Regions from separate parts of the Rhizobium sp. BE258 genome, predicted to be linked through region 1. Evidence: riboswitches for the same ligand, from Rfam matches in the RefSeq annotation. Region 1 holds a riboswitch; each other region holds the start of a gene.
The links. Region 1 has a riboswitch for thiamine pyrophosphate ahead of J2X43_RS03410 (ABC transporter permease). Riboswitches for the same ligand answer to the same signal wherever they lie in the genome.

Region 1 (7,724 bases):
AAGACGGTGAGGGATTGCATTGCTGGCCTCGTCGTTAGTTAGAGGTTCTGGGCGCTGACGGTCATGAAGCGCACCGGATCGGTGATGACCTCGGTGCGGATGATGTCGAGCTTGCGCAGGATGAGATCGACGGAGCGCCGCGCCTGCACTTCGGGCGCCTGGTCGAGACAGATGTCCAGCAGGCCGGTTTCCAGATAGCGCTTCTTCTTCTCGGTCAGCTCGTGTCCGACCCAGAAGATATCACGCTGCCTGGCCCATTGCTGCAGGACGATGGCGACACCTTCGTCGCCGCCGCCGGCCGAATAGACGCCGATGATTTCAGGATCGCGGCGGAGCGCCTCGCCGAGCAGTTCGGCGCATTGCAGATCATCGTCGCGTCCCATCATCACCAGCGATACCGCGTGGCCATTGGCACCCTTCTCGGTGAGGTAATCGGAAAAGCCCTGGATGCGCTGGCGATGGTTCGAATAGGCCCCGCTATGACAGATCGCGGCGAAGTTTCCGCGCCGGGCAGCCAGCATGCCGGACATGTAATAGGCGGCGCTGCGCCCGGCGGCATAATTGTCGATGCCGAGATAGGGAACCTCGGGGTCGTCGCAGCGGGTGACGACCTGGGCGACCTCGACGCCAGCGGCGCGCACACGCCGCAGGCTCTCGATGACCTTCGGGTGATCCTGCGCGCAGATGATCAGCCCGGAGCGGCGAAAGCTCGGATTGGCGATGTGATGGGCCATGCCGATCGGATCGCTTTCCTTGATGAAGGTGCGATGCAGGATGACGGCGCGGTCGAGCGATGCGGCAATGCGCTCGAAGGCCTGGTTCAAGCGGGCGAAGAAGCTGGTTTCAGGGCGCACCAGAATGACCTCGATGCGGATGGCGCCGCGATGCGTTTCCGTCGAGCGCTCGCCGTAGCCAAGTTTCTTGGCCGCACGGATCACCTTTTCTGCCGTCTTCTCGGTGACGCCGCCGCGGCCGTTGATGACGCGCTCGACGGTGGCGATGCCAAGCCGGGCCTCTGTGGCGACATCCTGCAGTGTCGTCTTTTTCATCAAAACCTCCCCAAAACTCCGCTCGACAGTCAAGCATTGCAGCGCCTCTGGCGAAATCGCTCAGTTGATCAAAACACATCAAGACAGCGATGGGAAACGGCACTATTGCTGCGGTAATTTTCCGGCACGAGTTGGAGGATATCAGATGGACGACACACTTTACGGGAAGCGCAACAAACGCGGCGACTGGGCGCCTTCCAAGCTTATTCAGTATCCGCCTGTGTTCATCTGGCCAGTGCAGCCGCTCCGTTTCCTGAAATGGGTGTTCGGCTATCCGGGCTATCTGATGCCGTGGAACGTGCTTTATGCGGCGATCGGCACGCTGCTCTGGCTCTATGCAACGCCGTCGCTCGAGACGGCAAAGACCTTCTCGATCGGCTGGATTGCCTATCTGCTGGTGCGCAACGCCGCAATCGTCTTCGTCTTCTTCGGCGCGTTCCACCTGCGCCTCTACATGCAGAAGAAGCAGGGAACGAGCTTCAAGTTCAATGCCAAATGGCCCTCCGTCGGCAATGATGCCTTTCTGTTCGGCAATCAGACGGTCGATAATGTCATCTGGACTTTCGCCAGCGCCGTGCCGCTCTGGACGGCTTTCGAAGTGCTCACATTGTGGGCCTTTGCCAATGGCATCATTCCCTATGTCTCATTCGCCGAGCAACCGGTCTATTGCGCCGTGGTCATGCTCTTGATCCCGACATTCCGCGACCTGCATTTCTATCTGGTCCACCGGCTGATCCACTGGCCGCCGCTCTATCATGCCGTCCACAAGCTGCATCATAACAACGTCAATCCCGGCCCCTGGTCAGGTCTTGCCATGCACCCGATCGAGCACCTGCTGTATTTCTCCGGCGTGCTGATCCATTGGATCGTTCCGTCGAACCCGGTTCATGCGATCTTTCATCTGGCGCATGCCGGCCTTGCACCGGCGCCCGGCCATGCCGGTTTCGACAAGATCGTCGTCGGCGAGGAAAGCGCCATCGATACGCACAGCTACGACCACTACCTTCACCACAAGTATTTCGAGTGCAACTACGCCGATGGCGTGATCCCGCTCGACAAGTGGTTCGGCACATTCCACGATGGTTCATCCGAAGCGCAGGAGCGCATGGACAAGCGGTTCATGGAGCAGGCCAGGCGCCGCGCAGAAAAGAAGGCGCGCCGCGAACAGCAGGCTGGCTGATCCTCCCAGGTGAACGACCCGCAGGCCCGGCTTCTCCGCCGGGCCTTTTGCTGTCCGGATCCCTGCAAATGAGGGATTTTCATCAATTTTTCCGCGGACCGCGCGATCTTCCCCGGCTAACGTTTTCCTGCGGCCGGCTGGCGCCGCCTTATCTCTGGGAGGAGAGAAAATGCTGAAATTGCTGACCACCAGCGCGGTTGCCCTGGTGCTTGCTGGGCAGGCGCACGCGGCCGATCGTATCGGTGTTTCGATGGGGACGCTCACCAACAATTTTCAGACGCTGATCGTCAACGGCATGCAGGATTATGCCAAGTCCGTCGGTGTCGAGCTGCAGATCGAGGATGCGACGACGGACGTCAACAAGCAGCTCGACCAGGTCAAGAATTTCGCTGCCGGCGGCGTCTCGGCCATCATCGTCGATCCCGTCGATTCAGATGGCACGCCGGCTCTCAGCAAGGTTGCCGAGGATGCCGGCATCCCGCTGATCTACGTCAACGTTCAGCCGACCGATCTTTCGACACTCGGCAAGCAACAGGCTTTCGTCGGTTCAAACGAGGCCGAATCCGGCACGCTGCAGACCAAGGAAGTCTGTCGCATTCTGGGCGGCAAAGGCAATGTCGTCATCATGATCGGCGACCTGACGAGCCAGGCCGCGCGTCAGCGCACTCAGGACGTCCATGACGTCATCGCGACGCCTGAATGCAGCGGCCTGAAGGTCGCTCAGGAGCAGGTCGGTAACTGGAGCCGCGTCAACGGCGCCGATCTGGTCTCCAACTGGCTGACATCGGGCTTGGAGTTCGATGCCGTTCTTGCCAACAACGACGAGATGGCGCTCGGCGCCATCGCCGCATTGAAGAATGGCGGCGCATCCACGGAGAAGATCATCGTCGCCGGTATCGACGCCACGCCGGAAGCCCTGCAGGCGATGAAGGCGGGCGACCTGAAGGTCACGGTCTTCCAGGATGCCAAGGGTCAGGGCAAGGGTTCGATCGATGCGGCTTTGAAGGCGATCAAGGGCGAAAAGATCGACCGCGAGGTCTGGATCCCGTTCCAACTGGTGACGGAGAAGAACATGGCGGACTTCGAACATCTGAACTGAGGCGCGGCTCGCCTCACGGGCCGCGTCATGAAGGCCACGCAGCGCTGACCCGCTCGTGGCCTTTTCACGCGCTCTCAGGTGGCAGGAAGCGGTTCGCTGATGACGACGAAATTGGCGCAGGAATGCTCGACATTGGCAATGCGGATGCGCAACTCGCGCCGCGATGTCAGCAGGAAGAGAAACACCTTCTTGGCGCGCTGTGCCCGCCGCAGGATCTCTTCGCCGCCAAACAGCAGGCCGTCACGCTCACCGAGTTCGAAGGCCACGTGCTCGCTGTAATTCTCGTCCGTAATGGTGATTGTCCCGAGACCCGACAGCATTGTGAGCATTCCTCATCATGAGGAATGACTTTTGTCGAAGTCCTAATTTAGTGCAACACGGTGTTCCGGTTTTCCACGGGGATGTTGGAACACCTAGAGCGGACTTTTGGAAAACGGCTAGCTTCGCGTCACGCCGTGTGAAGGCGTGCCGTCCGCGATCGCGCATTTCATTCCGTCTCCTCAGAACTTGACGCCGACGCCGATCATGATCGTGTTCTGGTTCAGATCGAAATCACCGCCCGCCGCACCGCCGAAGTTGCCGCTGCCGTAGTCGGTATAGCGATACTCGCCGCGGGCAAAGATGTTCTGGGTGAAGGCGTAGTCGATACCTGCGCCGATCGTCCAGCCGTTCAGCGTGTCGGAAACATCTGAAGCCCCGGTCGGATGACCTTCTGCCCGTGCGATCGCCCAGCCGGCGGTTCCGTAGAGCAGGGCGTTGTCGAAGGCATAGCCGACGCGGGCGCGGACCGAGCCCTGCCATGTCGTCTCGACGGAGCCAAAGGCCGTGTCCTCTTCGTTCCAGTTATGGAGGACATCGCCTTCGACGCCGATCACCCAGTTATTGTCGAACTGGTAGTTGTAGCCGGCAAAGCCGCCCAGGATCCCGCCGTTGGCGTCGACATTGGATGCACCGTCAGGATCGAACGTCGTCCAGCTATAGCCACCCTCGGCACCGATATAAGGGCCCGACCAGGTGAAAACCGGCGTTATTGCCTCCGGTTCAACCGGCGCAGGCGGTGGTGTCAGGTCCGCGGCCTGGGCTGATATTCCCGCCAGCGAAGCAGCAAGAACGGTGAGAATAGCGAATTTCATATTCGGTCTCCCTAAATTGCATGACACTTAGATAGGTAGCCCTGGGCCAAAAGTCTCTAGCCCTTTCGATCACAAATGCCTGGGCGCTGCGCAGGCGGCGGATCCACCATTGACAGTCCTTTGAAAACGCGACAGTTTCCCGCCCATTCCGAGGGGAGCATCTGACGATGCTGAGATGGCGCTGAGCCGGACCCTTGAACCTGATCCGGGTCATGCCGGCGTAGGAACGGAACAAGATGCCGCCGGTATCTCCCTTCGTCTTCGCTTTGCCTGGATCTCCATTGCCGTCTGGAGATCGCTTCGCAATGTCTGTTCTGCTGCGCTCACGCCCCTCAGTTTCCACTGACACCTGAACGATGCGCCCTCTCAACGCTCTCTATGGTGCAGTTTTGCTGCTTGCGATCTGGCAGGTGGTCATCTGGCTGTTTGCGCCGGCGCATTTCATCCTGCCTTCACCGCTGTCGGTCGCTTCGGTCTTTGTGCGGCAGCCGCTGTTCCTGCTGGAGCAGAGCCTGACGACGGCGCTTGAGATCGTGCTGGGATACGTCTGCGGAGCAATCTCAGGTGCGGCGGCGGCCTTCGTGCTGTCGGCCTTTCCGGCCGCCGGGGCGCTGGTCTGGCCGCTGGTGCTGATCCTGCAGGCCTTCCCGGTCTTTGTGCTGGCGCCGATCCTGGTCATTTGGCTCGGCTTCGGCATGGCTTCCAAGGTCGCCATGGCAACGATCATCATCTTTTTTCCCGTCGCTTCGGCTTTTGCCGACGGGCTGCGCAGGACCGAGCGCGATATCCTCGATGCCGTATCGCTGACAAATGCCAGCCACTGGCAGACGCTGGTCCGCATCCGGATGCCGCTTGCCGTTCCGGCACTCGTTTCAGGTCTGAGGATCGCTGCGCCGCTGGCGCCGCTCGGCGCCGTGATCGGCGAATGGGTCGGCGCGTCGGCAGGCCTCGGCTTCGTCATGGTCCAGGCCAATGCGCGCATGCAGACCGACATGGTCTTTGCCGCCATGGCGGTGCTGGCGGCGATGACGCTGATCTGCCGGGTGGTGGTCGACAGGCTCACCTCCGGCTGGACGCCGTGGGCAACCACGCGCTGAACGATTTTCAAACTGCACATTCATGGAGCAAACATGCTGCGTCTGATATCCGCCACCTTCCTTGCCCTTGTGGCGCTCGCTTCGCCGTCGCTTGCCAACCACAAGCTGACAGTGATGCTGGAATGGTTCGTCAACCCCGACCACGCACCGCTGGTCATCGCCGGGCAGAAGGGCCTGTTTGCCGCGCAAGGGCTGGATGTCGAGCTCATCCCGCCTGCCGATCCCTCGGCGGTGCCGCGGCTGATTTCCGCCAAGCAGGCTGATATCGGCATCCATTACCAGCCCAACCTCTACCTCGACCACGAAGCCGGACTGCCGCTGGTGCGGGTCGGCACGCTGGTCGAGACGCCGCTCAACACCGTCACCGTGCTTGCCGATGGACCGATCAAGAGTCTTGCCGATCTGAAGGGCAAGAAGGTCGGCTTTTCCGTCACCGGCTTTGAAGACGCGATGCTGAAGCGGATGCTGGAAAACGCCGGTCTCACGAAAGAAGACGTAGAGCTGGTCAACGTCAATTTCGCCCTGTCGCCATCGCTGATCGCAGGCAAGGTCGATGCCAATGTCGGCGGCTTCCGCAATTTCGAGCTGACGCAGATGAAGCTCGAAGGACATGAGGGCAAGGCGTTCTTTCCAGAAGAAAACGGCGTGCCGCCCTATGACGAGCTGATCTTCGTCACCCATCGCGATTCGATCGCCGATCCGCGGCTGCCACGTTTCCTCGCGGCCGTCGAACAGGCCTCGATCTTCATCACCAACCACCCCAAGGAAGCCTGGCAGCTGTTCGTCAAGGCCTACCCCAATCTCGACGACGAGCTGAACCGCACAGCATTCTTCGACACGCTGCCGCGCTTCGCCAAGCGTCCTGCGGCGCTCGATACCGGCCGCTACCAGCGGTTCGGGACCTTCATGCAGGAGATGGGTCTGGTGAAGACCGCGCCCGATGTTGCGGACCTTGCCGTCGAGGTAAAATAGCCCTGTGGCGGCCCTGCCACGGCGCCGTGCAAATGTCCCCGGCCGTTAACTGAACGTTGTGGCCGGGGCCACGCGTTAACTATTTGTTAACCACGAAGCAGGTACACCGAAGCAATCAAAAATTAACCAAGATTGCTAATGTGTTAACCGACGCGCGCTCCATCCGTATCAAAGGCCGTTCGTTCCTGGCGGTCGTTTTGACGCCCGATCTGCCCTTCGATGAATGGCTGGTCCGGCTCGACGATCTGGCCAAGCGTTCGGCAGGCTTTTTCCTGGGAAGGCCGGTTGTCCTCGATGTCGCCGACCTCCAGGCGGACCGGGCTCAGCTGAAGTCGATGATCGCTTCGCTTGGCGAACGCGGCGTCCGGATCATGGGCATCGAAGGCGCGCGGCCATCGCAGCTCGACGCTACCATGCCGCCGGGCATGAGCGGCGGCCGCCCGGCACCGGATGTCGATGTCGCCGACGTGCCGCAGGCGAAGGAGCCGGCGCCGAAGGCTGAGACGCAGGTGCAGGCCACTGCGCCCGTTCAGGTAACGCGCGCCACATTGTCGTCGATGGTTCTGCACGAGCCGGTGCGCTCGGGCCAGTCGATCATCTTCCCGGAAGGCGACGTGACGATCATCGGATCGGTCGCTTCGGGCGCCGAGATTATCGCCGGCGGCTCCATCCACATCTACGGCGCGCTTCGCGGCCGGGCGCTGGCAGGTTCGGTCGGCAACTCGTCGGCCCGGATTTTCTGCCGCAAGCTGGAAGCAGAATTGCTGGCGATCGACGGCATCTACAAGACGGCAGACGATCTGCCTGCCGAACTGCGCGGCCAGCCTGCGCAGCTCTGGCTCGAAAACGACGCGATCCTCGCATCGCGGCTGATTTAACGGACGAATGGTTTAGGACAGGAGAGGGGATATGGGTAAAGTCATAGTTGTTACCTCGGGCAAGGGTGGCGTTGGCAAGACGACCTCTACGGCCGCACTCGGCGCCGCTCTGGCGCAGCGCAACGAAAAGGTCGTCGTCGTCGATTTCGACGTCGGCCTGCGCAATCTCGATCTCGTCATGGGTGCCGAACGCCGGGTCGTCTACGATCTGGTCAACGTCATCCAGGGCGATGCCAAGCTCTCGCAGGCGCTGATCCGCGACAAGCGGCTGGAAACGCTGTTCCTGCTGCCGGCCTCGCAGACGCGCGACAAGGAT
Region 2 (7,724 bases), 240 kb from region 1:
CTACGACTGGCTTTCGAAGTATCACGATAAAGAAAACGAGGTCTGGATCCGCATCTTCAAGGTGGCCTCGGGCCTGCCATCGATCACGCCCGTCGAGGCGATCGATGCCGTGCTCTGCTGGGGCTGGATCGATGCGGTGCGCAAGAGCCTCGATGAGAAGAGCTATTTGCAGCGCTACACCCGGCGCACGAAGAACGGAACATGGAGCCAGATCAACGTCGACAATGTCGCACGACTGATCAGTGAAGGCCGGATGACCGGTCACGGTCTGCGCGAGGTCGAGGCCGCCAAGGCCGACGGCCGCTGGGACCGTGCCTATGGCAGCGGCAAGAACATGAAGATCCCCGACGATCTGCAGGCGGCGATCGATGCCGAGCCGGAGGCGAGGGACATGCTGGCAAAGCTCAGCGAGCAGAACCGTTTCGCGCTGGCATTCCGCATGCACAAGATCAAGACCGAAGCCGGCCGGAGGCGGAATATCGAGAGCTTCGTCGCCATGCTCAAAAAGGGCGAGACGATCTATCCGCAGGGAAAAAAGCAGAAGGGTTGAGACCGGCGGCTTTTTCGCCGGTCCCGGTGTCTCACAGGTCCGGCTCGTTCCACAAGGCGTGAAAGTGATGGACGGGGCCGTGACCTGAGCCGACGCCGAGTTGACCTGCCGCCGCCACCGCATCGGCGAGGTATCGCTTGGCGATGGCAACGGCGGCTTCCGGCGATTTGCCCTTGGCGAGCTCTGCGGCAAGAGCGCTGGAAAGAGTGCATCCGGTACCATGGGTGTTCTTCGTCGGAACCCGCGGTGCCTCGAACCAGGTGATGTGATCGGCGCTCGCCAGCACATCGGGACTGTCGTTGCCGCCGAGATGGCCGCCCTTGAGGAGAACCATTCCAGGGCCGAGCGTCAGCAGCTTGCGCGCCTGATCCTGCATCTGCTCGCGGCTTTCGGCATGGCCTTCACCGAGCAGCGCTGCCGCCTCCGGCAAGTTCGGGGTCAGCATCGTTGCGAGCGGCAGGAGACGCGTGGTTAGCGCGCCGATCGCAGCAATGTCGAGGAGGGTGGCGCCGCCCTTGGCGATCATGACGGGATCGAGCACGATGGGAATACCGCGATGCGGCTGCAGGGCATCGGCGACCGCCTCGGCAATCGCGGCATTGGCGATCATGCCGATCTTGACGGCATCGACGCGCACATCGGCGAAAACCATGCGGATTTGCTCAGCGACAAACGCCGGAGAGACCGTCTGCACGGCAGAAACGCCCGTCGTGTTCTGTGCGGTCAGCGCCGTCAGCACGGCCATGCCATAGGTGCCACGCGCCGAGAAAGCCTTGAGATCGGTCTGGATGCCGGCGCCGCCCGAGGGGTCGGACCCGGCAATCGAGAGGACGTTACGGATCATGAGCGTGCCTTTCTGATGCTGGCTGCGATGGCTGCGGTCGCCGCCTGCGGATCGGGCTGGCCGCAGATCGCCGAGACGACCGCAAGGCCCTCGGCGCCGGTGGCAAGCACCGGGCCGACATGCTCGGCCTTCAGCCCGCCGATCGCTACGGAGCGAACCGGGCAGGCACGAACGAGATCGGCCAGACCTGTCAGGCCGATCGGTTGCTTATGGTCAGGCTTCGTCGCGGTGGCAAAGACCGGGCCGATTCCGGCATAATCGACGATGGCGGGATCCACCGCGGCGGCAAGCGCCGCCGTCTCGACCGACAGGCCGAGGATCATGTCCGGCCCGATCTTCCGGCGAGCTTCAATCGCGCCGAGATCATCTTGGCCGATATGCAATCCGTCGGCACCGAGCGCGATCGCCGCCTCGACATCGTCGTTGACGATGAGCAGCGCGTTGCTGCCCGTGAGCACATGCTGCAAAGCCCGGCCGGTTTCGATCATTTGCCGGGTGTCCGCCGTCTTGTCGCGCAGTTGCACGATGGTCGCCCCGCCGGCAACGGCGGCACGCGCGGTTTCGACAAGCCCGTATCCGGCACAGAGATGCGGATCGAGGACGAGATAGAGGGAAAGATCGAAGGTCTTCACGCCGGGCTGATCCTTGCCGCCTGGTCGAGGCCCGGACCGTCGAGTGCCGCGAGCGCATCAAGGAAACGCCAGGAGAAGGAGCCGGGGCCTTTCGCTTCCAGCGCTGCCTGTTCGCCGGCGACGGCAAACATTGCCAGCGCTGCGACTGTCGCATCGAAAGTCTCCTCGGGCGCAATCGCGGCAAAGGCGCCGGTCAGGCAGGTCAGCGAGCAGCCGAGCGCGGTGATCTGCGGCATGAGGGCCGAGCCGCCGGCGATCCTGACAGCACGCGCGCCATCGGTGACGAAATCGATCGGACCGGTGACCGCAACGGCAGCACCATACTGGGCGGCAATGCTGCGGGCGGCACCTTCCGCCTGCTCGACGGGATCGCGGCTGTCGACGCCCTGGCCGCGGCTTTCGCTGCCGGCAAGCGCGATGATCTCGGAAGCATTACCGCGGATGATTGCCGGATTGAGATCGAGCAGCGCCGCAACGCTCTCCCGGCGGTAGCCCGTCGCGTAATGGGCGACCGGATCCAGCACCCAGGGCTTGCCGTTGCGGGCAGCGGCCTTCGCCGCCTGTTTCATGCCGCTCACCCAGGCGGGCGACAGCGTGCCGATATTGATCGTCAATGCCCCGGATATCGCCGCGAATTCACCGGCTTCCTCTTCGGCATGCACCATGGCGGGCGAGGCGCCCGCGGCCAACACGACATTGGCGGCGATGTTCATCGCGACATAGTTGGTGATGCAGTGAACGAGCGGCGGCGCGGCGCGCAGCGCGGTCAGCAATTGTCCGGGTGATCTCGAAGTCGTCATCTTGCGTCCCTTGTGGGGCGGGGCAAGACGCCGGAGGCCGGACGAACGAAAGCGAAGGGCCTCGAGCGACTCCCTCCGCCAGCATTATCTGGTTCAGGTTCAAAGGGTACCTCTCAGCCCGCCTTCCGGCGAACGCCCCTGTCTCTCAACGCCTTCGTCATCGCAAATTATCGGCGGCTTGTCACGCCCTATCAGTTCAGCCGGGCCTCGCCGCTGACGATACGCTGCTCGCCTTCATCGAAGAGATGAACGGCATCATGAATGGGCGCAACCTTCAGGACATCGCCGGGCGCTGCTCTGATCCGCTCGCGGAAGACGCAGCTGATGGTCTGCGTACCGAGTCTGGCGATGACGAGGGTTTCCGATCCCGTCGGCTCAACGACGACAGTGGTGATCTCGATGCCACCGGGGTCGAGCCGGAGATGTTCGGGGCGGATGCCGTAGGTTACGGCATCGCCCGGACGGCGGTCGCTTGGGAGGATGATGCCGTCTTCGGTGCGGAAACCCACATCCGTCATGCTGCCCTTGATGAAGTTCATGGCGGGCGAGCCGATGAAGCCCGCGACGAACAGGTTGTTGGGCCGGTCGTAGAGATCGAGCGGAGAACCGGACTGCTCGATGCGGCCGTCCTTCATGACGACGATCTTGTCGGCCATGGTCATGGCCTCGATCTGGTCGTGGGTGACGTAGATCGTCGTCGTCTGCAGCCGCTGGTGCAGTTCCTTGATCTCCGAGCGCATCTGGACGCGCAGCTTGGCATCGAGATTGGAGAGCGGTTCGTCGAAGAGGAAGACGGCCGGGTCGCGCACGATTGCCCGGCCCATGGCAACACGCTGGCGCTGGCCGCCGGAGAGCTGTTTCGGATAGCGTTCGAGCAGGCTTTCGAGGCCGAGAATCTTGGCGGCATTGCCGACGCGCTTGTCTATCTCCTCTCGCGGCATACGCTTCAGCCGCAGCGAGAAGCTCATGTTCTTGGCAACCGTCATATGCGGATAGAGCGCATAGTTCTGGAACACCATGGCGATGTCCCGGTCCTTCGGTGCCAGCTCGTTGACGATGTGCTTGCCGATCTGGATCTCACCGCCGGTAATGCCCTCGAGGCCGGCGATCATCCTGAGCAGCGTCGATTTTCCGCAGCCGGACGGTCCGACGAGAACCACGAACTCGCCGTCGCGGATATCGACCGATACGCCCTTGATGGCCTTGAACGCGCCATAGTCCTTGCGGGCATTATTCACGGAAACATGAGCCATTGTCGTCCTCCCCAGGCCGCGATCAGAGCGTGTTCAAGGTGTTTCTGAGAAAGCCGAGGCCGACGCGCTCGCCCTCCTTGCGGGCCTCCAGGTCCTTGCCCGGCCAGCCGTAGGCGGCATCCTCATGCTCGATCGAGATCGTGCCGTCGAAACCGTAGCTCACGGCCTGGCGCAGGAATTTCGTCCAGTCAAGAAGGCCGAGGCCGGGCAGCTTGTATTGCCACCAGCCCTTGCCGTGATAGCCGACGGCCTGCTGTACGGCGGGATCGATCGCGGTGTCCTTGGCATGGAGGATGGCAATGCGGTCCTTGACGTCCTCGAGCGCCTTATAGGGATCGACGCCGATGCGCAGGAAGTGCGAGGGGTCGAATTCCAGCCCGAAGCGGCGGTCTGGAATGCGCTTGAACAGCTCGTCGTAGCCCCTCGGCGTCGTGCCGACGAAATTGTCCTTCGGCCCTGGCCAGTTTTCGATCGCGAAGATCAGGCCGCTCGATGCCGTCTCGGCAATCAGGCCGTTGGTGTAGGCGGCGAAGTCGTCATAATTGGCCTCGTCGCTGGCTTCATCGTTGCGTCCCGGGAAGATCACAAAGATCGGCACACCAGCCTCGCCGATCGCCTGGGCGAATTCCGAGGTGCGCGAGCGCAGATCCTTGCGCTTGGCATTGTCGGCGTCGAGCTGGTTGCCGAAATAGGTGATGGAGGAGACGTAGAGATTGCGCTCGCGAGCGAGTGCCACGGCAGAGCGGACCTTGTCGGGCGTCTTGATATGCCCGCCGACATCGATCTCGATGGCATCGAAACCGGCGGAGGCCGCGAAATCGACCACTTCTTCCAGCGGCCGGTCGTTGAACGTCGACGTATAGAAACCGATCTTCATCAAAATCCTCCCAGGCGCCGCCGCGGCGGCTGTTCTAGTTGTTCAGGCGATCCATGTATTTCAGGGGTGAACGCGTGCGTTGAACCTCATCTGACGACGCTAGCATCAGCGCTGCCGCCATTGGCATGGCCGCAGCACCGATCGCCGAAGCATCGTCGCCAAGCGAGGCGCGGTGAAGCGACGGCAAAGCGGCGTCGGCGGCATCGAGATGCTCATGTACATAGCGCAGCAGCTCGTCGATCATGCGGATCGGCAGCCGCCCGCCGACCAGGATGGCGTCGGGATCGATGATCATGCCGATATGCCGGACAGCGACGGCCAAATGGGCGCTCATCTCCCGCAGCCATTGCGAGACCAGCCGCTTTCCGCGCGTATCGAGCGTCAGTAGATCCTGCGGTACGCTGACCTTGATGCCGTGTTCCGCGAGGAACTCGTAAAGGCAGAACAGGGAAAAGATCTCGCCGAGCAGCCGCACCTTCTGCGCCCGCTCGTCCTTACCGTCGGCAATCGGCAGCCAGCCGATTTCGCCGCTAAGGCCCATGGCGCCGCGGTGGCCATTGCCATCCAGCACCAGTCCGCCGCCGGGGCAGGCATTTATGGCGATGTAGAGGAAGCTGCGGCTTTCGGCGCCGAGCCCATAGTCGAGTTCGGCCAGTGCCGCGGCATTGGTTTCGTTCTCGATGAAGACGGGGTGCTGCGTCAGGCCTTCGATCGCGGTGCGCACGTCGAATTCCAGCCATTCGGAATAGTCGGCCGGCTTGCCTGGAAAGGATATTTCGCCCAGCCAGTCCGGCATGGCGAGACCGATACCGGCCAGATGAGCGTCGTCGATCAGGCGGCTGCGCTGAAAATGTGATATCGCGTCGGCCGACAGCTGCATGAATTCGGCAGGCAGAATGTAGCGCTTTTCGTGATGCACGCGGGCACGCACATTGCCGACCGCGTCGACGGCAAGGATGGTCAGGTGATCGCGGTCGATATTGATGCCGATGGCGAAGAACGCGTCCGGATTGATCTCGAGCTCGATGGCGGGCTGTCCGCGCAAACCGTGGCGGCGCCGAGCCTCGATGATCAGGCCCTCGTCCAGCAGCCGGTCGACGATGCGGGCGATGGCCGGCTTGGTGAAGCCGGTCTGTCTTGCAATCTCCGCCCGCGAAATCGGGGCCTGCCGGTGGATGCAGCGCAGCACGACGGCGCGGTTATGCTCGCCTGCATCTTCGACATTTGCCCCCGATAGATCGGGGGAGAGCTTGACGCCCGCGGTCTGGTTCATGGTCGCGATCCTTCATCTTCCATCGGCATCAGACCGGTCTCATCCCTTGACTGCGCCGCTGGTCATCGCGCCGAGAATCAGTCTCTGGAGCGACAGGAAGGCCACGATCGCCGGTACGACGGAGATCAGGCAGGCGGCGGCAAGCAGCTGGATCGACGAGTCGGTCTGCATGCCGCGGAAGTTAAAGATACCGACGCCGATCGGCATCAGATTGTTTTGGGTCAGCAGCAGAAAAGGCACGAGGAATTGCGACCATCCGGCAATGACGGTGATAATAAAGACCGAGGCGATGCCCGGCGCCGAGAGCGGCAGGACGATACGCCAGAACACCGAGAAGCGATTGCAGCCATCGATCATCGCGGCCTCGTCAAGACTGCGCGGGATGCTATCGACTGTGCTCTTCAACAGCCAGGTCGCCAGCGGCACCCCGAGCGCGATATAGACCATGACGACGGCAAAATGCGTGTCGAGCAGGCCTAGCTTGTTCATGTAGCGATAGAGCGGCACCATGATCACAAGCGGCGAGATCATCTGGAAGAGCAGCAACCCCATCATCGACAGGCCCTTGCCGCGAAAGTGGAAGCGCGAGAAGGCATAGGCTGCAGGCAGCGCCACGATGAGAACGCCGAGACCGCTGAGCGCCGCAAGCTTCAGCCCGTTCCACAGATAAAGCGGGAAATAGCTGTTGTTGAGAACGGCGACGAAGTTTTCCATCGTCGGATTGTGTGGGATGTAGCGGGCGACGCCGCGATAGATCTCGCGCCGGTCGCGCATCGCCATCGACAGCAGATAGGAGAGGGGGCCGGCGAAGAAAACGAACATCGCCAGCATGAACAGATAGCTCAGAAAATCGCCAAACCGCGTGCCGGTGCGCCCGCTCATTGCTCTTCCTCCTTGGGCAGGAACGACGCATAGACGAAGGCGAGCCCGAGACTGATGATCAGCATCAGCACGGAGAGAACGCTGCCGCCCGACAGGTCGTAATTTCTGAAGACGATGTTGAAGACGTAAAGCGAGATCACTTCCGTCGCACGGCCGGGACCGCCACCTGTCAGCGTGATGATCGCGTCGAAGGTGTTCAGCGTCATGATGGTGATCAGGATCATGTTGACCAGGATCGCGGCGCGCAGCTGAGGAATGGTAACGAAGAAGAACTGCTGCGATCCGGTTGCGCCATCCACTTCCGCCGCCTCGTAGAGCGAGGGGTCGATCGCCTTCAGTGCCGCATACATGACGACCATCGAGAAAGCCGCACCGCGCCAGATGTTGGATATCAGCGCCGACCAGGGCGCGATCGACGGATCCGAGAGCCAGGCGACGGCGGGCAGGTGCATCATTCTGAGGATGCTGTTCAGCGCGCCATAAGGCGCTTCGGAAAACAGCATCTGCCAGATGATGCCGCCGGCGATACCCGGGACTACCCAGGCGACAAGCGCCGTGGTGCGCAGGATCGTCGTGCCGAACAGGCCGCGCTTTTCGCCTCGAACGACGACGA
Region 3 (7,724 bases), on a different contig from region 1:
GAAAGTGATTCAAGCCGCTCGGTGATCGCCTTGATTTCTTCGGGTCTTCCGAAGCCGTTGATGACGACGTTGTCGCCCTTGCCGGCAAAGGCGGTGGCGATCGCCAGGCCGATGCCGCTGGTGGAGCCGGTGACGACGACGGTTCTCTTCATGAACGCTTCTCCTTGGTCCGCAATGGACCAAGGTTATGCGCAAAGAGCGGTGGCTGACAATCGCCGCGTTGCCGCTATCAGCTTCCGGCGAGCAGACCGTTGGTGAAAGCCGCCGAGAAATCCGGGCGCTTGGCAAGCGGTGCGCCATTGGCATCCTTCAGGATACCGGCATCGAAGAGATAGTTGCTGATCGCGTTCATTTTGGCCGGTTCCATATCCCCAGCCTTGCCGGGTGCCGTGCGCAGATAGGCGCCGTCAACGAGAGCCTTCAGCGAGGCGCGCACCAGTTCGCCGTTCATCAGCGCGCCGTCGGAACCGGCAATCAGGATGGCGGCGGCTTCGTCCGGATGATCGGCCGCGAATTCATATCCCTTCCGCGTTGCCTGCATGAAGGCGCGGGCAAGGTCCGGCTTTTCGGCAAGGTAGGCGTTGCTGCTGCCCAGAATGGCCGTGTGTTCGTCGGGCACGCCGTAATCGGCATAGACAAAGGCGCGCTGGGCCTTGTTCTCCAGCTCGGCCTGAACGCCCTCCCAGGTGTAGACTTCGAGGGTGAAATCGACGGCGCCGTTATCGAGCGCCTGGTAGGCCGAGGTTCCGAGTGTCACGGTCTCGAACTCGCCCTTACCGCCGGCGTTCTTGATCATCGAGCCGAGCAGGGCGTTTTCCCAGGCGCTGCCGAAGCCGCCATAGGTCTTCCCGTCCAGGTCCTTCGGCGTCTGGATGTCGCTGCGATCGGCCTTGAAGACGACGCGGCCGGTTTCCTTCTGAACGATCGCGAAGGTGCCGATGAGATCGGCGCCGGCGGCGCGCTGCGTCATCAAGCCGATCGAGCCGAGCACGCCGAAATCGGCGACACGGCTGGCAACGAGGGTCGCGGCCGAGGTGTCCGTGTAGGGGAGAATTTCGACATCGAGACCGGCGTCGCGGTAGAAATTCCTGTCACGGGCCACGTAGAGGCCGACGTGATTGGTGTTCGGCGTCCAGTCGAGGGCGACCGAAACCTTGGGATTGGCGGCGCGAACGGTGAGCGGTGCGGCGGCCAGCGACAGGATGCCGGCAAGGGCGGTGCGGCGGGTGATGGACGGAAGGGTCATGGCTGATCTTCTCCTTCGAAGAGCGTTGCGAGGATACGGTTTTCGATTGCGATGACGTCCGTCTGCTGGCTGCCGGGTTCGGTGCGCGGACGGGGCAGCCTGACCGCCGTTTCCAGGACGATGCGGGCGGGGCGGGGCGAGAAGAGGTAGATTCGGTCGGAGAGCAGCACGGCCTCGCGCACATCATGGGTGATCAGGATCACCGACAGCCCCCGGCGCAGGCAGAGCGCTTCGAGAAAGCGCTGCATCTTCAATCGGGTCAGTGCATCCAGCGCGCCGAAGGGTTCGTCGAGCAGCAGGATCGGCCGCTGCTGGACGACGGTGCGCAGCAGGGCGACACGCTGGCGCATGCCGCCGGAGAGTTCATGCGGCCAGCTGCGTTCGAAGCCCTCCAGGCCGAATTCGGCCAGCAGCGGCGTGATTTCGGCGCTCGCGTCTCGTCTCGACATCCCCGCCATCTCCAGGCCGAGCGCCGCGTTGGCGAGCAGCCGCCGCCACGGCATCAGCGCATCGCGCTGCGGCATGAAGGCGAAGGGGCGGGTTTCTGAGTCCAGCGCATTGCCGTTCATGCGGATACTGCCGCCTGTTTTGGCGACGCTTCCGGTCAGAATCCGGAAGAGCGTGGATTTTCCGGCGCCCGACGGGCCGAGGATCGAGACGAATTCGCCCGCGTGAAGCTGCAGTGAAATGCCATCGAGCACGGCGACGGTGCCGAGACGGCAGCTGAGATCCCGGATATCGAGAAGAGGCTGATCGCTCATCGACGGTCGTCCCGGCTGGTGCGGTGCCAGGGCATGGAGAGCCATTCGACCAGCACGGCCAGCGAAAACAGGATGAGTGTCAGCAGCGAACTGACGAGCACGGCGGCAAGCACCAGATCGGCGCGGAAATTGTTCTTGGCGTTGAGGATATAGACGCCGAGCCCGCGGGCGGCGCCTGCATATTCGGCAAAGATCGCGCCGACGACCGCGTAGGTGATCGAGATGCGCAGTCCGGCGAAGAAGTAGGGCAGGGACGCCGGCAGCCGCGCTACGATGAAGCGCTTCCAGCGTGAGGCGCCCATCGAGGCCAGCAGCTCCTCGATCTCCGGTTCGGCTGCCGCATAGCCGAGGGCAAGGGCCACCAGCATCGGAAAGAAGGTGACGAGGGCGACGAGCAGGATTTTCGGCAGCAGCCCGAAGCCGAACCAGAGCACGATCAGCGGCGCGATGGCGACCAGCGGCAATGTCTGGCTGATGACGAAGACCGGCATCAGGGCGGCGCACAGGCGCGGCGCAAAGTCGATGGCGACCGAGAACAGGAACGCGATCGCCAGCGAGAGGCCGAAACCGGAGATCGTCGCCTGCAGCGTCGGCCAGCTGTTGTTCAGCAGCGCTACGCGTTCGACGAATGCCTGGGTGATGACGCGCGATGGCGCAGGCAGCGTCGTCGGCGGCACACCGGCAAGGTCAACATAGGCTTCCCAGATGGCCAGCAGCGCGCTGACCGACAGCACGGCGGGCGCAGAACGCATGGCAAGTTCCGGCAATCGGATGAATCGCGGCATCGGCAGTCTCCTGACGTGAGGCAGCGATCAGACGGCGGATGGGCTGTTGGCGGAGACGGTAAGGTCGATGGTCACATGGCCATTCGGCGGACCGAAGCGGACGAAGGCTTCGTGAATGGTCGCAAAGACCGCACCGGCATCGCCTTTGACGCGGGTGCAGAAATTCTTCGAGCGGTCGAAAACGCCCGAATTCTTCAGGAAGTCGATGCAGCCGTAGATCTCTTCCATGTGATCGCCGGTGCCCATGACATAGAGCGAGAACTGCGCGGCGGCGGTACGGCCGGTGACCGGCGAGGAGGCTACTGCTTCCAGAGCTGACGCCTTGCGCTCGGCAAGCGGCAGGACCGGACCCGAAAGGGCCTCGGTATGGCACATCGGATCGTCAGGCTCGCCGGGGCAGCCGCGGGAGATAGTGGCGCGCAGCACCGCATGGATGCCATCCGCCGAGCCGCTGACATAGAGATCGCGCATCGCCGCGAAGACGACATCGGGCGTGCCGACGATCAGCGTCGAGATGTCGTCGGTCTCGATTCTGAGCTTGTCGCGATAAGGGGCGAGGGCCGGAAGGGCCGAGAGGATGACATCGACGAAACGGTCGGTCATCGGGTAAAGGGAAATTTGTGCGCCAGAAAACATCGCTCGCCTCGCTCCGCTGGTATTATCCAGATCAGCTCAAGAGTTTGAGGCCATGCGGCCGCATCTCAGCCCCGGCTATACGGAGCACCCCTGTCGTTGGTGCCCTTTAAGCATGCGTCGGCTGGCTTGTAAAGCGGCCGATTTACGACGAGGCAAAATTGCGATCGGCTTTCTTTTCTCTTTCGTTTCTACGTCTTAAATGATCTATCTGAAAGCCGCTGAGCTTAGAGGGAGGGGCAGGCATGAGCGGGTATGTTCTGGCGATCGATCAGGGCACGACATCGACGCGGGCGATCGTTTTCGATGGCGAGATGAAGATTGCAGGCGTCGGCCAGAAGGAGTTCACGCAGATCTATCCGCGCTCGGGATGGGTGGAACACGATCCGGAGGAGATCTGGGATTCGGTGGTTTCGACCATCCACATGGCGCTGCGCGAAGCCAGGGTGAAGGCCACTGACATTGCCGCACTCGGGATCACCAACCAGCGCGAAACCGTCGTCGTCTGGGAGCGTGCAACAGGCAAGCCGATCCAGAACGCCATCGTCTGGCAGGACCGCCGCACCGCCAGCTATTGCGAGAACCTGAAACGCCAGGATCTCGAAAAGCTCTTCACCAAGAAGACCGGGCTGATCCTCGATCCGTATTTCTCCGGCACCAAGCTGTCCTGGATGCTGGCCAATGTGAAGGGCGCGCGTGCCCGGGCCGCCAAGGGCGAACTCTGCTCCGGGACAATCGATACCTTCCTGATCTGGCGGCTGACCGGCGGCAAGAGCTTCGTCACCGATGCGACCAACGCCTCGCGGACGCTGATGTACAACATCGCCGACAATAGCTGGGACAAGGACCTGCTGGAGATCCTGCGGGTACCGGCCGCCATGCTGCCGGAGGTCAAGGACTGCTCCGCCGATTTCGGCATCACCGAGAAGTCGCTGTTCGGCGCCGAAATCCCGATCCTAGGCGTTGCCGGCGACCAGCAGGCGGCGACGATCGGCCAGGCCTGCTTCGAGCCCGGCATGATGAAATCCACCTATGGCACCGGCTGCTTCGCGCTGCTGAATACCGGCTCCGACATGGTGCGCTCGAAGAACCGGCTTCTGACCACCATCGCCTACCGGCTGGATGGCGAGACGACCTATGCGCTCGAGGGGTCGATCTTCATTGCCGGAGCTGCGGTGCAGTGGTTGCGCGACGGGCTGGGCATCATCGATTCTGCCGGGGAGACTGGCAAGCTGGCCGAGGGTGCCGATCCCTCGCAGGAGGTCTATCTGGTGCCTGCCTTCACCGGCCTCGGGGCGCCGCACTGGGATCCGAAGGCGCGTGGCGCGATCTTCGGCCTGACGCGCAACAGCGGCCCGTCGGAGCTTGCCCGCGCCGCACTCGAAGCCGTTTGCTACCAGACGCGGGATCTTCTCGATGCGATGCAGAAGGACTGGAAGAACGGCACCGACGATACCGTGCTGCGCGTCGATGGCGGCATGGTCGCCTCCGATTGGACGATGCAGCGGCTGTCCGATCTGCTCGATGCGCCCGTCGACCGGCCGGTGATCCTGGAGACCACCGCGCTGGGGGCTGCGTGGCTGGCCGGCAGCCGGGCGGGTGTCTGGCCGGATCGCAAGACCTTCTCCGCCAAGTGGAAACGCAACAAGCGCTTCGAGCCTGACATGGATGAGAAGACGCGAGCCGCCAAGCTCAAGGGCTGGCGGAATGCGGTGAAGCGGACGCTGAGCGACGCTTAGGGCGGTGCGCCGGGTGGGGTGGCGGTGGGACGAGCGCTTCATCCCATTCGCAGTCTTCACGTGCGAGCCTCAGTCCTACCCACCGCCGTCATGCTCGGGCTTGTCCCGAGCATCTGCAACGGCTGACGTAGGAGTTCGTTAGATCCTCGGCACAAGGCCGAGGATGACGGAGGGGGCGTGCCGCTCTCTGCGAACTTCAAACAGGACCCTCCAAATCATTACCATCCGCACTGTGCGCGAATGCCGCAATCTCGCTGCTTGCGTCTTTTGTACCGATCGGTACAATATATCCTCATCAGTACAGGAGAAAGACGATGACTGCGCTTATTCCTCCCTTCACGCTTGAAACCGCCACGCAGAAGGTTCGCCTTGCCGAAGACGGCTGGAACAGCCGGAACCCGGAGAAGGTTTCGCTCGCCTATACGCCTGATAGCGCCTGGCGCAATCGCGCCGAGTTCGTCAACGGACGCCCGGAGATCGTTGCCTTCCTGGCGCGCAAATGGGCCAAGGAGCTGGACTACCGGCTGATCAAGGAGCTGTGGGCGTTCCGCGAAAACCGCATTGCCGTGCGCTATGCCTATGAATGGCACGACGACAGCGGTAACTGGTTCCGCTCCTATGGCAACGAGAACTGGGAGTTCGATGCTAGCGGCTTGATGCAGCGGCGTTTCGCCTGCATCAACGACATGCCGATCAAGGAATCGGACCGCAAATACCATTGGCCGCTGGGCCGCCGTCCGGATGATCATCCGGGGCTGTCGGAGCTTGGCCTCTGAAGGATTGATGCCCTGAAGACCGTTTACGAACGCCGCGATGTCGTGCCCCTGCTTGCCGAGATCTTTCGGGAGCTCGGCTATGAGGGCACGACGCTGAGCCGGATCACCGAACGCACCGGGATCGGCAAGGGCAGCCTCTACCACTTCTTCCCCGGCGGGAAGGAGGAGATGGCGGCTGCCGTGCTTGCCGAGGTCGACCGCTGGTTCGAGGACTTCATCTATGAGCCGCTGCGCCGCGACGAGCCCGCCGTGGCGATCGCGGCGATGTGGCGTGGCGTTGACGATTACTTCCGCTCGGGCGGGCGCATCTGCCTCGTCGGCGCCTTTGCGCTGGATAGGACGCGGGAGCGCTTCAGCGAGGCGATCAACAGCTATTTCCGGCGCTGGGTCGAGGCGCTGGCCGGGGCGCTGACGCGGGCTGGCCGGAACTCCGGCGAGGCGCGGGCCGAGGCGGAGGCCGCGGTTCTCGGCATCCAGGGCGCGCTCGTTCTGTCGCGCGCCCTTAGTGATCACGATGTCTTCCGCCGGGCAATCACCGGCATGCAGAAGAGGCTGAAGGCTACTTCTTGAGCCAGGGGCTCTTCGTGCTCCAGAAGATGACGCTGGCGCCGAGATAGTCGTCGGCGAAGGCAGTGAATTCTTCCTTGGTGAAGGGCTTCTTGGTCTGCGGGTTCCTGTAGGTCAGCGTCGGCTCCTGAACCGCCATTCCGACATAGGCGAGCTTGCCCTTGTACTGGTTGAAGAACGGATAGGAGTTCTTCATCTGCGCCTTGCGGTTCGGCACGATGTCGGGGCCGCCGAGGCCAATATTGTTCTTCGCCGCGAAGTCGAAGAGGCGGCTCATATATTTATGGTCGTTTTCCCATTCGCAGGGCCAGAAGTTCACATACTGGACGACCATCGACTTGGCGAAGGCCTTGCGGGCAAAGCCGAGATTTTCCATCTCGCCGGCGAAGTAGGCATCGCAGCTGAAATCCTTCGGCTCGTTCTTCGGGTCGAGATCGATCGAAGTCTCAGGCAGGTTGATGCCGTAGACGCGGCCGTCGAATTTCTGCGCCAGAGCCGAAATGAGCGCCTGGTAGCGCTCGCGCACCGCCGGGTTCCATTGCTGCGCCACCCAGCCGGAGCCGATGCCCTTGTTCTCACCGGGATTGTCGAATTGAGGCGCCAGCCCGCCGCCATAGTCGGCGCCTTCAAGCATGTAATCCGGAATGTTACGGGCCTTCGGGTTGAAGAAGCGGTCCTGGACCTGGATGAACAGCTTCTTGTTCAGGCTCTCGGCGATCGCCAGATCCTTCTCGATAGCCGAGAAGTCGTATTCGCCCTTGGCCTTTTCCAGCATCTTCCAGTTATAGACCACCTGCGCGCCGCCGACATCCGGCCGCTCCAGCAGGGACTTTGCTGCCTCGAGGTCGCCGGAGCCGGTATAGATGAAATTCTGCGGCGCGGCATAGGCGGCGGAGGCCGCCACGGTGATCGCAGCAGATAGCGGCAGGCTTTTGAAAAGATGCATGTTTCGTCCTGAAATGTGATGTTGGAAATCCAGCCGCTGGAGACATCGAAGCCGAAGGTGGCAACTCGATGGCGAAACGCGGGACGGCCGATACAATCCCCAATGCTAATTTTGCCTGGCGTAATTTTTTGCTGCGCCGTGTCGGATGGCGGGTTACTCCTTCGTCATTGAGGAAGAGGAGTGACCGATGCTGTATGCGATCCTTTGCTATGCCAATGAAGAAACCGTCTTTTCCTGGTCGAAGGAAGAGGAGGATGCCGTCATGGCCAGG
Region 4 (7,724 bases), on a different contig from region 1:
GAAGGCTTGCGCGAAGGAAATATGCCCGCGTCATTCTGGTGTCATTGACATTTATATGCTTTTGTCACATAAATTGGCGATCAAGATTGGAACTGTCTTCATGGATATGCAGCTTGCCTCCCAGCCGCTCGTGACGGATCCCCGCCGCAGGCTTATTCTCTTCCTGTTTCTGATGACCGCGATGTTCATGGCAACGCTGGACAATCAGATCGTCTCGACGGCGCTGCCGACCATCGTCGGCGAATTCGGCCACCTCGAACGCTTCGGCTGGATCGGCTCCGCCTATCTGCTGTCGCTGAGCGCCGTGATGCCCGTCTATGGCAAGCTCGGTGACCTCTTTGGCCGCAAATACGTGATGATGACCGCAATCGCGATCTTCACCGTCGGCTCCGCCGTTTGTGGTCTCGCCGTCTCGATGAACACGCTGATCGCCGCCCGCGTGCTCCAGGGCCTGGGCGGCGGCGGCATCATGGTATCGATCTTCGCCGTCAATGCCGATCTCTTCGAGCCGCGCGAACGAGCCCGCTACCAGAGCTATTCCAGCCTGGTGCTGATGGCCTCGAGCGCCATCGGCCCCGTTCTCGGCGGCATGATGAGCGATCTCTTCGGCTGGCGCTCGATCTTCCTCGTCAACGTGCCGATCGGTTTCGTTGTCTTGATCGGCCTCGCGCTGATGCTGCCCTATCGCAAGCCGCACCGCCGCCCGAAGATCGATTATGCCGGCGCCCTACTGCTGGCGATGACGACGACGAGCATCGTGCTGATGGCCGATGGCAGCGAGCTGTTCGGCTCGATCCTGGCGCCGCAGAGCCTTGGGATCATCGGTATCGGCGCGCTTTGCGCCATCGCCTGGGTCTTCGTCGAGCGCCGCGCCGCCGAACCGATCGTGCCGCTATCGCTGTTCCGCAACCCTACCTTCCCGCTTCTCCTGATCATGTCGATCACCGGCGGCGGCATCGCTATCGGCATGGCCAATTACTTCGCGCTGTTCCTGCAGACGACCACGGGCCTGTCGCCCTCGCATGCCGGCCTGCTCTTCGTCATGTTGACCGGCGGCCTCGTCTGCGGCTCGCTCTTTGCCGGGCGCATGATCTCGCGCACCGGACGCTACAAGCCCTTCGCCATTGCCAGCCTCTCCTGCAGCGCGGTGGCCTTCGCGCTCCTGACCCAGGTCCATGCTGGTACGCCGCTGCCGATCATCGGCCTGCTGATGATGCTGCACGGCATCGGCATCGGCTTGTCGCAGCAGGTGCCCGTCATCGGCGTCCAGAACGCCGCTCCGGCGCGTGATGTCGGCGCCGCCACCGGTTCCGTCACGCTGTCGCGCATGGGCGGCGCCTCGATCGCCATCTCCATCTACGGCGCCATCATCGGCTCACAGCTGGCAAAGGTCGGCGTTTCCATCCCCGGCGTTACGGATATCGAGCAGCTGACGCCGAAGATGATGGCAGCCCTCCCGGAAGCCAGCCGCCAGGCTGTCGCCGATGCCTATGCCAGCGCCTTCACGCCGATGTTCATGACCTCCTGCGCCTTTGCTCTGATTGGATTGATTGCAGCGCTTTCGCTGAAACCGGTCCAGTTGCCGCGCCACGGCGAGACCAAGAACACGGCCGCAGCCGCCGAAGCCGCCGAGTAGCGGCAAGGGCGCGCTGCGCCCTTGTCATAAAGCCTGCATCACTATACATCTGCCAACGCTCTAACGGGGTGCCCTGTATCCGCAAGGATATCTGGCTGAGAGGCTTTCAAGCCAACCCGCGGAACCTGATCCGGCTAACACCGGCGGAGGGATTAGACGCGTGACACCAGGCACCGCCCTTTTCCCCATGAAACAACTTTTTTAGGAGGAGGCGCGCCATGCCCGGCCGCAAACCATTGATCGCATCATTCGTCACGGCTTTCCTTGCCGCAACAGTCACTCTGTCTCCGGCGCAGGCCGCCGACAAGACGCTGACCATTTACACCTACGAGAGCTTCACCTCGGAATGGGGCCCGGGCCCCAAGGTCAAGGAAGCCTTCGAGAAGACCTGCGCCTGCACGGTCAATTTCGTCAGCGTCGCCGATGGCGTGGCGCTTCTCTCACGCCTGAAGCTCGAAGGCGCCTCGACCAAGGCCGACATCGTTCTCGGCATCGATACCAACCTGATCACCGAAGCCAAGGACACCGGCCTGTTCGACGTAAGCGGCGTCGATACCAGCGACCTCAAGGTACCGGGCGATTTCAAGGACGATGTCTTCGTTCCCTATGACTATGGCCACTTCGCCATCATCTACGACACGCAGACCATCAAGAACCCGCCGAAAAGCATGCAGGAACTGATCGACGGCGACCCATCGCAAAAGCTCGTCATCGAGGATCCGCGCACCTCGACGCCCGGCCTTGGCCTGCTGCTCTGGGTGAAGTCCGTCTATGGCGACAAGGCGCCCGAAGCATGGACGAAGCTCAAGAGCCGCATCCTGACGGTGACGCCCGGCTGGTCTGAAGCCTATGGCTTGTTCACCAAGGGCGAGGCGCCGATGGTATTGTCCTACACGACCTCACCAGCCTATCACATGGTCGCCGAGAACACCGACCGCTATCAGGCCGCCGCCTTCTCCGAAGGTCACTACATCCAGATCGAAGTCGCCGGCCTTCTCAAGAACGCGCCGGATAAAGAACTCGCCCGCGACTTCCTGAAGTTCATGGTGACGCCGGGTTTCCAGGACACGATCCCGACCAACAATTGGATGATGCCTGTTGCGGCCACCTCCACGCCGCTGCCGGATGCCTTCGGCAAGCTGGTCAATCCGTCCAAGACCTTCCTGATGAGCCCGGATGATGTCGCCAAAAACCGCAAGTCCTGGATCGATGAGTGGCTGACGGCCATGAGCATGAACTGATGCTGCAGACGGCTGCGGAACGGAGAAATGCGCTGGCGGGCGGGGCAATCGGCCTCGCCGCCATCCTGCTTTTCATCGGCATCGCCGCCGTCTCGCTGACTGCTTCCGGCGGCAGTGATGCGTTCGCCGGGATCATCTCGGATCCCTACATTCTCCGCGTCCTGCGCTTCACGCTGCTGCAAGCGGTTCTCTCCACGCTGCTCTCAGTTCTCCTGGCGCTCCCCGTCGCGCGGGCGCTTGCCCGCCAGCCGAACTTTCCCGGCCGCATCTGGATCATCCGGCTGATGGCCGTGCCGATGGGATTGCCCGTTCTGATCGGCGCGCTCGGGCTCATTGGCATTTGGGGACGGCAGGGCCTGCTCAATACCGCTTTGCTCAAGCTCGGCCTGTCCGAACCCGTCAGCATCTACGGACTGACCGGCATCCTCCTCGCCCACATCTTCTTCAATCTGCCGCTCGCTTGCCGGCTGATGCTTGCAGGACTGGAGCGCCTGCCCGCCGAATACTGGCTGATGGCAAGCAATCTCGGCATGCGCCCGCGCGCCGTCTTCCGTTTCATCGAATGGCCGGCGATCCGCGGCCTGATCCCTGGCATTTCAGGGCTGATCTTCATGCTCTGCGCCACCAGCTTCACGCTGGTGCTGACGCTTGGCGGCGGACCGGCGGCAACGACGATCGAGGTGGCGATCTACCAGTCGCTGCGTTTTGATTTCGACCCGGGCCGAGCGGTAGCTCTGTCCTTGCTGCAGATTGCCCTGGCCGGCCTCATCCTCGGCGCCATGTCGTTTCTCCCCGCCAGCCGTGACGAAGGGCTGACCGCCGGACGCCACTCCATGCGTTTCGATGGCAGAATGGCGATGGCAAAACTGTCGGATGGCCTGCTCCTCGTCCTCGCTACGGCTTTTCTGCTTTCGCCATTGCTTTCCGTGTTGGTAGCCGGCCTGAGAGCCGACCTCCCGAAGCTGGTCGGCGAGCCGGTCTTCTGGCAAGCCGCAGCGATGAGCTTCGGCATATCCCTTTCCGCCGCCACATTGGCCCTTGTCGTATCAGCAGCCCTGATCCGCGCCCGCCAGACCATCAGCGGGGACAAGCGTTTCACACGCGGCAGCCGCGCCCTCTACGCAGCGATGGGCGGAGCCTCGTCAATGGTGCTGTTGGTGCCGCCCGTGGTGCTTGCGACCGGCTGGTTCATGGCGCTCAGGCCATTCGGCGACGCCTCTGTTTTTGCGCCCGTCCTCGTCGTTCTGATCAACATGCTGATGGCCCTGCCCTTCGTCATGCGCGTGCTTGAACCGGCCTATCTCGTCCATCAGCGCCGCACCGCGCGCCTCTCGGCAAGTCTCGGGATAACCGGCGCGGCGCGGCTGCGGCTTGTCGACTGGCCGGGGCTGCGCAAGCCGTTGCTGACCGCCCTGTCTTTCGCCATGGCGCTGTCGCTCGGCGATCTTGGCGCTGTCGCCCTGTTCGGATCCGATGGTTTTGTCACACTTCCATGGCTGGTCTACAGCCGCATGGGAAGCTACAGAACCAACGATGCCGACGGCCTTGCGCTGATCCTCGGCGTCATTTGCCTATTGCTGACGATCGCCGGAGCATCCGGCCAGATGCGAGGACATGGTGCCGATGACGGCCGCTGATATCACCATGCAGAACGTCCGCCTGACGCTCGGCAGCCACGCCTTCCATTTCGATTGCACGCTGCCCCGCGGCCAGATCATTGCCGTGACAGGCCCATCGGGCGCCGGCAAATCGACCTTACTCAATCTGCTGGCAGGCTTCGAGACGCCGGAGAGCGGCCGCGTTCTGCTCGCCGGACATGATGTTACCGGCAGTCACCCGGCCGAGCGGCCCGTCTCGCTTGTCTTTCAGGACAACAATCTCTTCGCTCATCTCGATATCTTCACCAATGTCGGGCTGGGCATTAATCCGGCCCTGAAGCTCGCGCCGACGGATCGCAGCCGCATCTCGGCCGCGCTGGCGCAGGTCGGCCTGACGGGCTTCGAAAAAAGGCTTCCTGCAACGCTTTCCGGCGGCGAAAGGCAGCGCGCCGCCTTTGCCCGCGCCCTCGTTCGCAAGCGTCCAATCCTGCTTCTCGACGAACCCTTCGCCGCCCTCGACCCTAGCCTGCGCAACGGCATGGCTGAGCTTCTGACGGCAATGCAGCGCGAGACCGGGGCCACGGTCATCATCGTTTCGCACGACCCGGATGAGGTTCGCCGCATTGCACAATATGGCGTTTTCATCGACCATGGCGCGATTGCGCTCGCTGCACCGTTGAGCGAGTATCTGGCTGATCAGAGCACCCCCGCATTGCGGCAATTTCTGCAGGGCTGACGAATATCCACGCCGCGATGGCACTTTCGCCACAATTTCATCGGAGCGAAAGAACTCCTTAACCACGCTAAGCTTGCTAAATTACAACGGCGCCATAATTACGCAGAGTCTCGCTATGCAACCGATGCGGAAATCAGCTACAGCAATGACGTCTGTTCCCCCGTTGTGCAATGCGAGAAGCGGGATGGACGCCTGTTGAACCCCGTTGGAAGTGGCCGGATCGAACATTTGGCGAGCCGGCCGAAAAGCAAGATGACTCGGAGAGCCAGACTGGACAGCATGACGACGTGGACGAGACCCGCGCCTTCCAGGAACGTGCTATCCGCTTTGCGTCAACGGGGACGGCATGCGCTGCTTTTGACGGCTGCTGCCATGGCTCTCAACGGCTGTCAGTCGATCATCGAACAGTCCTACCAGCCGACGGTTTCCCCCTCGTCCAATCCGCAGATCGTCGATGAGGTCCAGAAGAACGACCCGCGCGCTGCCATGGGTGCGCGCGAGCATCCGCGCATCGTTGCGAGCTACGGCGGCGAATACAAGGATGCCAAGACCGAGCGGCTTGTCGCCCGCATCGCCGGCGCCCTGACGGCGGTTTCCGAAAATCCGAGCCAGTCCTATCGCATTACCATTCTGAATTCGCCGGCGATCAACGCCTTTGCGCTGCCGGGCGGCTATCTCTATGTGACTCGCGGCCTGCTGGCGCTCGCCAACGACGCTTCGGAAGTCGCTGCCGTGCTATCGCATGAGATGGGCCACGTGACCGCAAACCACGGCATCGAGCGCCAGAAGCGCGAAGAGGCCGAAGTCATAGCCAGCCGCGTGGTCGCCGAAGTCCTGTCGAGCGATATCGCCGGCAAGCAGGCGCTCGCCCGCGGCAAACTGCGTCTCGCCGCCTTCTCCCGCCAGCAGGAACTGCAGGCCGACGTGATCGGCGTGCGCATGCTGGGCGAGGCAGGCTACGATCCCTACTCGGCGGCACGCTTCCTTGACAGCATGGCCGCTTACAGCCGCTTCATGTCGGCCGATCCCGACGCCGACCAGAGCCTCGACTTCCTGTCGAGCCACCCAAATTCGGCCCAGCGCATCGAACTTGCGCGTGACCACGCCCGCGCCTTCGGCCAGGAAGGCAAGGTCGGCGACAAGGGCCGTGACTATTATCTCGATGGCATCGACGGCCTGCTCTACGGCGACAGCCCCGAAGAGGGCTATGTGCGCGGCCAGACCTTCCTGCATGGCGGCCTCGGCATCCGCTTCGACGTACCGCCCGATTTCACCATCGACAACAAGGTTGAAGCCGTCATGGCGACCGGCCCGGGCGATGTCGCGATCCGCTTCGACGGCGTGGCCGACAGCAACAACCAGAGCCTGACAAATTATATCTCGAGCGGCTGGGTGACAGGCCTCGACCCGTCGACCATCCAGCCGACGACAATCAACGGCATGGAAGCCGCAACCGCCCGCGCCAGCGCAGATCGCTGGGATTTCGACGTAACCGTCATCCGCAACAACCAGCAGATCTTCCGTTTCCTGACGGCCGTGCCGAAGGGCAGCACAGCGCTGCAGCAGACGGCCGACGTGCTGAGAGCGAGCTTCCGCCGCATGACGCCGGACGAGATGTCCTCGCTGAAGCCGCTGCGCATCCGCGTCGTCACGGTACGCGCCGGCGACAACATCACCACGCTCGCGGCCCGGATGATGGGCACCGATCGCAAGCTCGACCTTTTCAAGCTGATCAATGCCCTGCCGATGGGCGCGTCCGTAGCGCCCGGCGACCGTGTGAAAATCATCGCCGAATAAAAAAGGCCCGGTGTGAACCGGGCCAGTCTGTGCTTCTGGGAGTAAAGACTACTTTCAGGCGTAGGCGGCCATATGCGGATCGGCGCTGACAAGCGCGCTGCGCAACTTTTCCATTGCCCGGCTCTCGATCTGGCGTACCCGTTCCTTCGAAATTCCGAGATCGGCGCCGAGCTCTTCAAGAGTCGCTCCGTCTTCTGCCAGGCGCCGTGCGCTGATGATCTTCATCTCGCGCTCGTTGAGATGCGTCAGCGCCGAGGCCAGCCAGACGCGGCGGCGCTCGCCGTCGATCATGTTCGTCACCTGCTCGTCCGGCAGTGGCTCGTTGCTGACGAGGAAATCCATCTTCTCGGCACTATCGGCGTCCCCGGAGACCGAAGGCGCCTGCAACGACGCATCGTTGCTGGAGAGCCGCGCATCCATCGTCTGGACGTCCGCAAGGCTGACGCCGAGTGCAGCAGCGATTTCCTGATGGATCGACTGCACGGTCAGCTGGGTGTCGCCACGCGCCAGCTTGGCGCGCAACCGGCGAAGATTGAAGAACAGCGCCTTCTGCGCTGAGCTTGTGCCGCCGCGAACGATCGACCAGTTTCGCAGGATATAATCCTGAATGGAGGCACGGATCCACCAGCTGGCATAGGTCGAAAACCGCACTTCGCGTTCGGGCTCGAACCGCGCTGCAGCTTCAAGCAGACCGACATACCCTTCCTGCACGAGGT

Region 2: another riboswitch for thiamine pyrophosphate. It lies ahead of thiM (hydroxyethylthiazole kinase); the one in region 1 lies ahead of J2X43_RS03410 (ABC transporter permease).
Region 3: another riboswitch for thiamine pyrophosphate. It lies ahead of J2X43_RS12005 (YkoF family thiamine/hydroxymethylpyrimidine-binding protein); the one in region 1 lies ahead of J2X43_RS03410 (ABC transporter permease).
Region 4: another riboswitch for thiamine pyrophosphate. It lies ahead of thiB (thiamine ABC transporter substrate binding subunit); the one in region 1 lies ahead of J2X43_RS03410 (ABC transporter permease).

What each region holds. Positions count from the first base shown of each region.
Region 1 covers NZ_JAVDWL010000001.1:728,530-736,253, forward strand. Annotated here, with positions in the region: gene J2X43_RS03380 (sugar phosphate isomerase/epimerase) at 1-20, opposite strand, end outside; gene J2X43_RS03385 (LacI family DNA-binding transcriptional regulator) at 39-1,049, opposite strand; gene J2X43_RS03390 (sterol desaturase family protein) at 1,195-2,229, shown strand; gene J2X43_RS03395 (sugar ABC transporter substrate-binding protein) at 2,399-3,328, shown strand; gene J2X43_RS03400 (hypothetical protein) at 3,403-3,648, opposite strand; gene J2X43_RS03405 (outer membrane protein) at 3,829-4,461, opposite strand; TPP riboswitch at 4,603-4,705, shown strand; gene J2X43_RS03410 (ABC transporter permease) at 4,818-5,558, shown strand; gene J2X43_RS03415 (ABC transporter substrate-binding protein) at 5,592-6,530, shown strand; gene minC (septum site-determining protein MinC) at 6,662-7,408, shown strand; gene minD (septum site-determining protein MinD) at 7,440-7,724, shown strand, end outside.
Region 2 covers NZ_JAVDWL010000001.1:967,309-975,032, forward strand. Annotated here, with positions in the region: gene J2X43_RS04515 (YdeI family protein) at 1-550, shown strand, start outside; gene thiD (bifunctional hydroxymethylpyrimidine kinase/phosphomethylpyrimidine kinase) at 582-1,394, opposite strand; gene thiE (thiamine phosphate synthase) at 1,391-2,026, opposite strand; gene thiM (hydroxyethylthiazole kinase) at 2,023-2,826, opposite strand; TPP riboswitch at 2,880-2,976, opposite strand; gene J2X43_RS04535 (sn-glycerol-3-phosphate ABC transporter ATP-binding protein UgpC) at 3,018-4,079, opposite strand; gene J2X43_RS04540 (sugar phosphate isomerase/epimerase) at 4,102-4,956, opposite strand; gene J2X43_RS04545 (ROK family transcriptional regulator) at 4,991-6,229, opposite strand; gene J2X43_RS04550 (carbohydrate ABC transporter permease) at 6,269-7,111, opposite strand; gene J2X43_RS04555 (carbohydrate ABC transporter permease) at 7,108-7,724, opposite strand, start outside.
Region 3 covers NZ_JAVDWL010000003.1:305,200-312,923, forward strand. Annotated here, with positions in the region: gene J2X43_RS11985 (3-hydroxybutyrate dehydrogenase) at 1-152, opposite strand, end outside; gene J2X43_RS11990 (ABC transporter substrate-binding protein) at 230-1,246, opposite strand; gene J2X43_RS11995 (ABC transporter ATP-binding protein) at 1,243-2,007, opposite strand; gene J2X43_RS12000 (ABC transporter permease) at 2,004-2,792, opposite strand; gene J2X43_RS12005 (YkoF family thiamine/hydroxymethylpyrimidine-binding protein) at 2,820-3,428, opposite strand; TPP riboswitch at 3,420-3,530, opposite strand; gene glpK (glycerol kinase GlpK) at 3,671-5,164, shown strand; gene J2X43_RS12015 (nuclear transport factor 2 family protein) at 5,479-5,940, shown strand; gene J2X43_RS12020 (TetR/AcrR family transcriptional regulator) at 5,953-6,510, shown strand; gene J2X43_RS12025 (hypothetical protein) at 6,500-7,453, opposite strand; gene J2X43_RS12030 (YciI family protein) at 7,641-7,724, shown strand, end outside.
Region 4 covers NZ_JAVDWL010000005.1:288,796-296,519, forward strand. Annotated here, with positions in the region: gene J2X43_RS19705 (MDR family MFS transporter) at 101-1,636, shown strand; TPP riboswitch at 1,691-1,805, shown strand; gene thiB (thiamine ABC transporter substrate binding subunit) at 1,855-2,877, shown strand; gene thiP (thiamine/thiamine pyrophosphate ABC transporter permease ThiP) at 2,877-4,514, shown strand; gene J2X43_RS19720 (ATP-binding cassette domain-containing protein) at 4,501-5,211, shown strand; gene J2X43_RS19725 (M48 family metalloprotease) at 5,464-7,008, shown strand; gene J2X43_RS19730 (RNA polymerase factor sigma-32) at 7,063-7,724, opposite strand, start outside.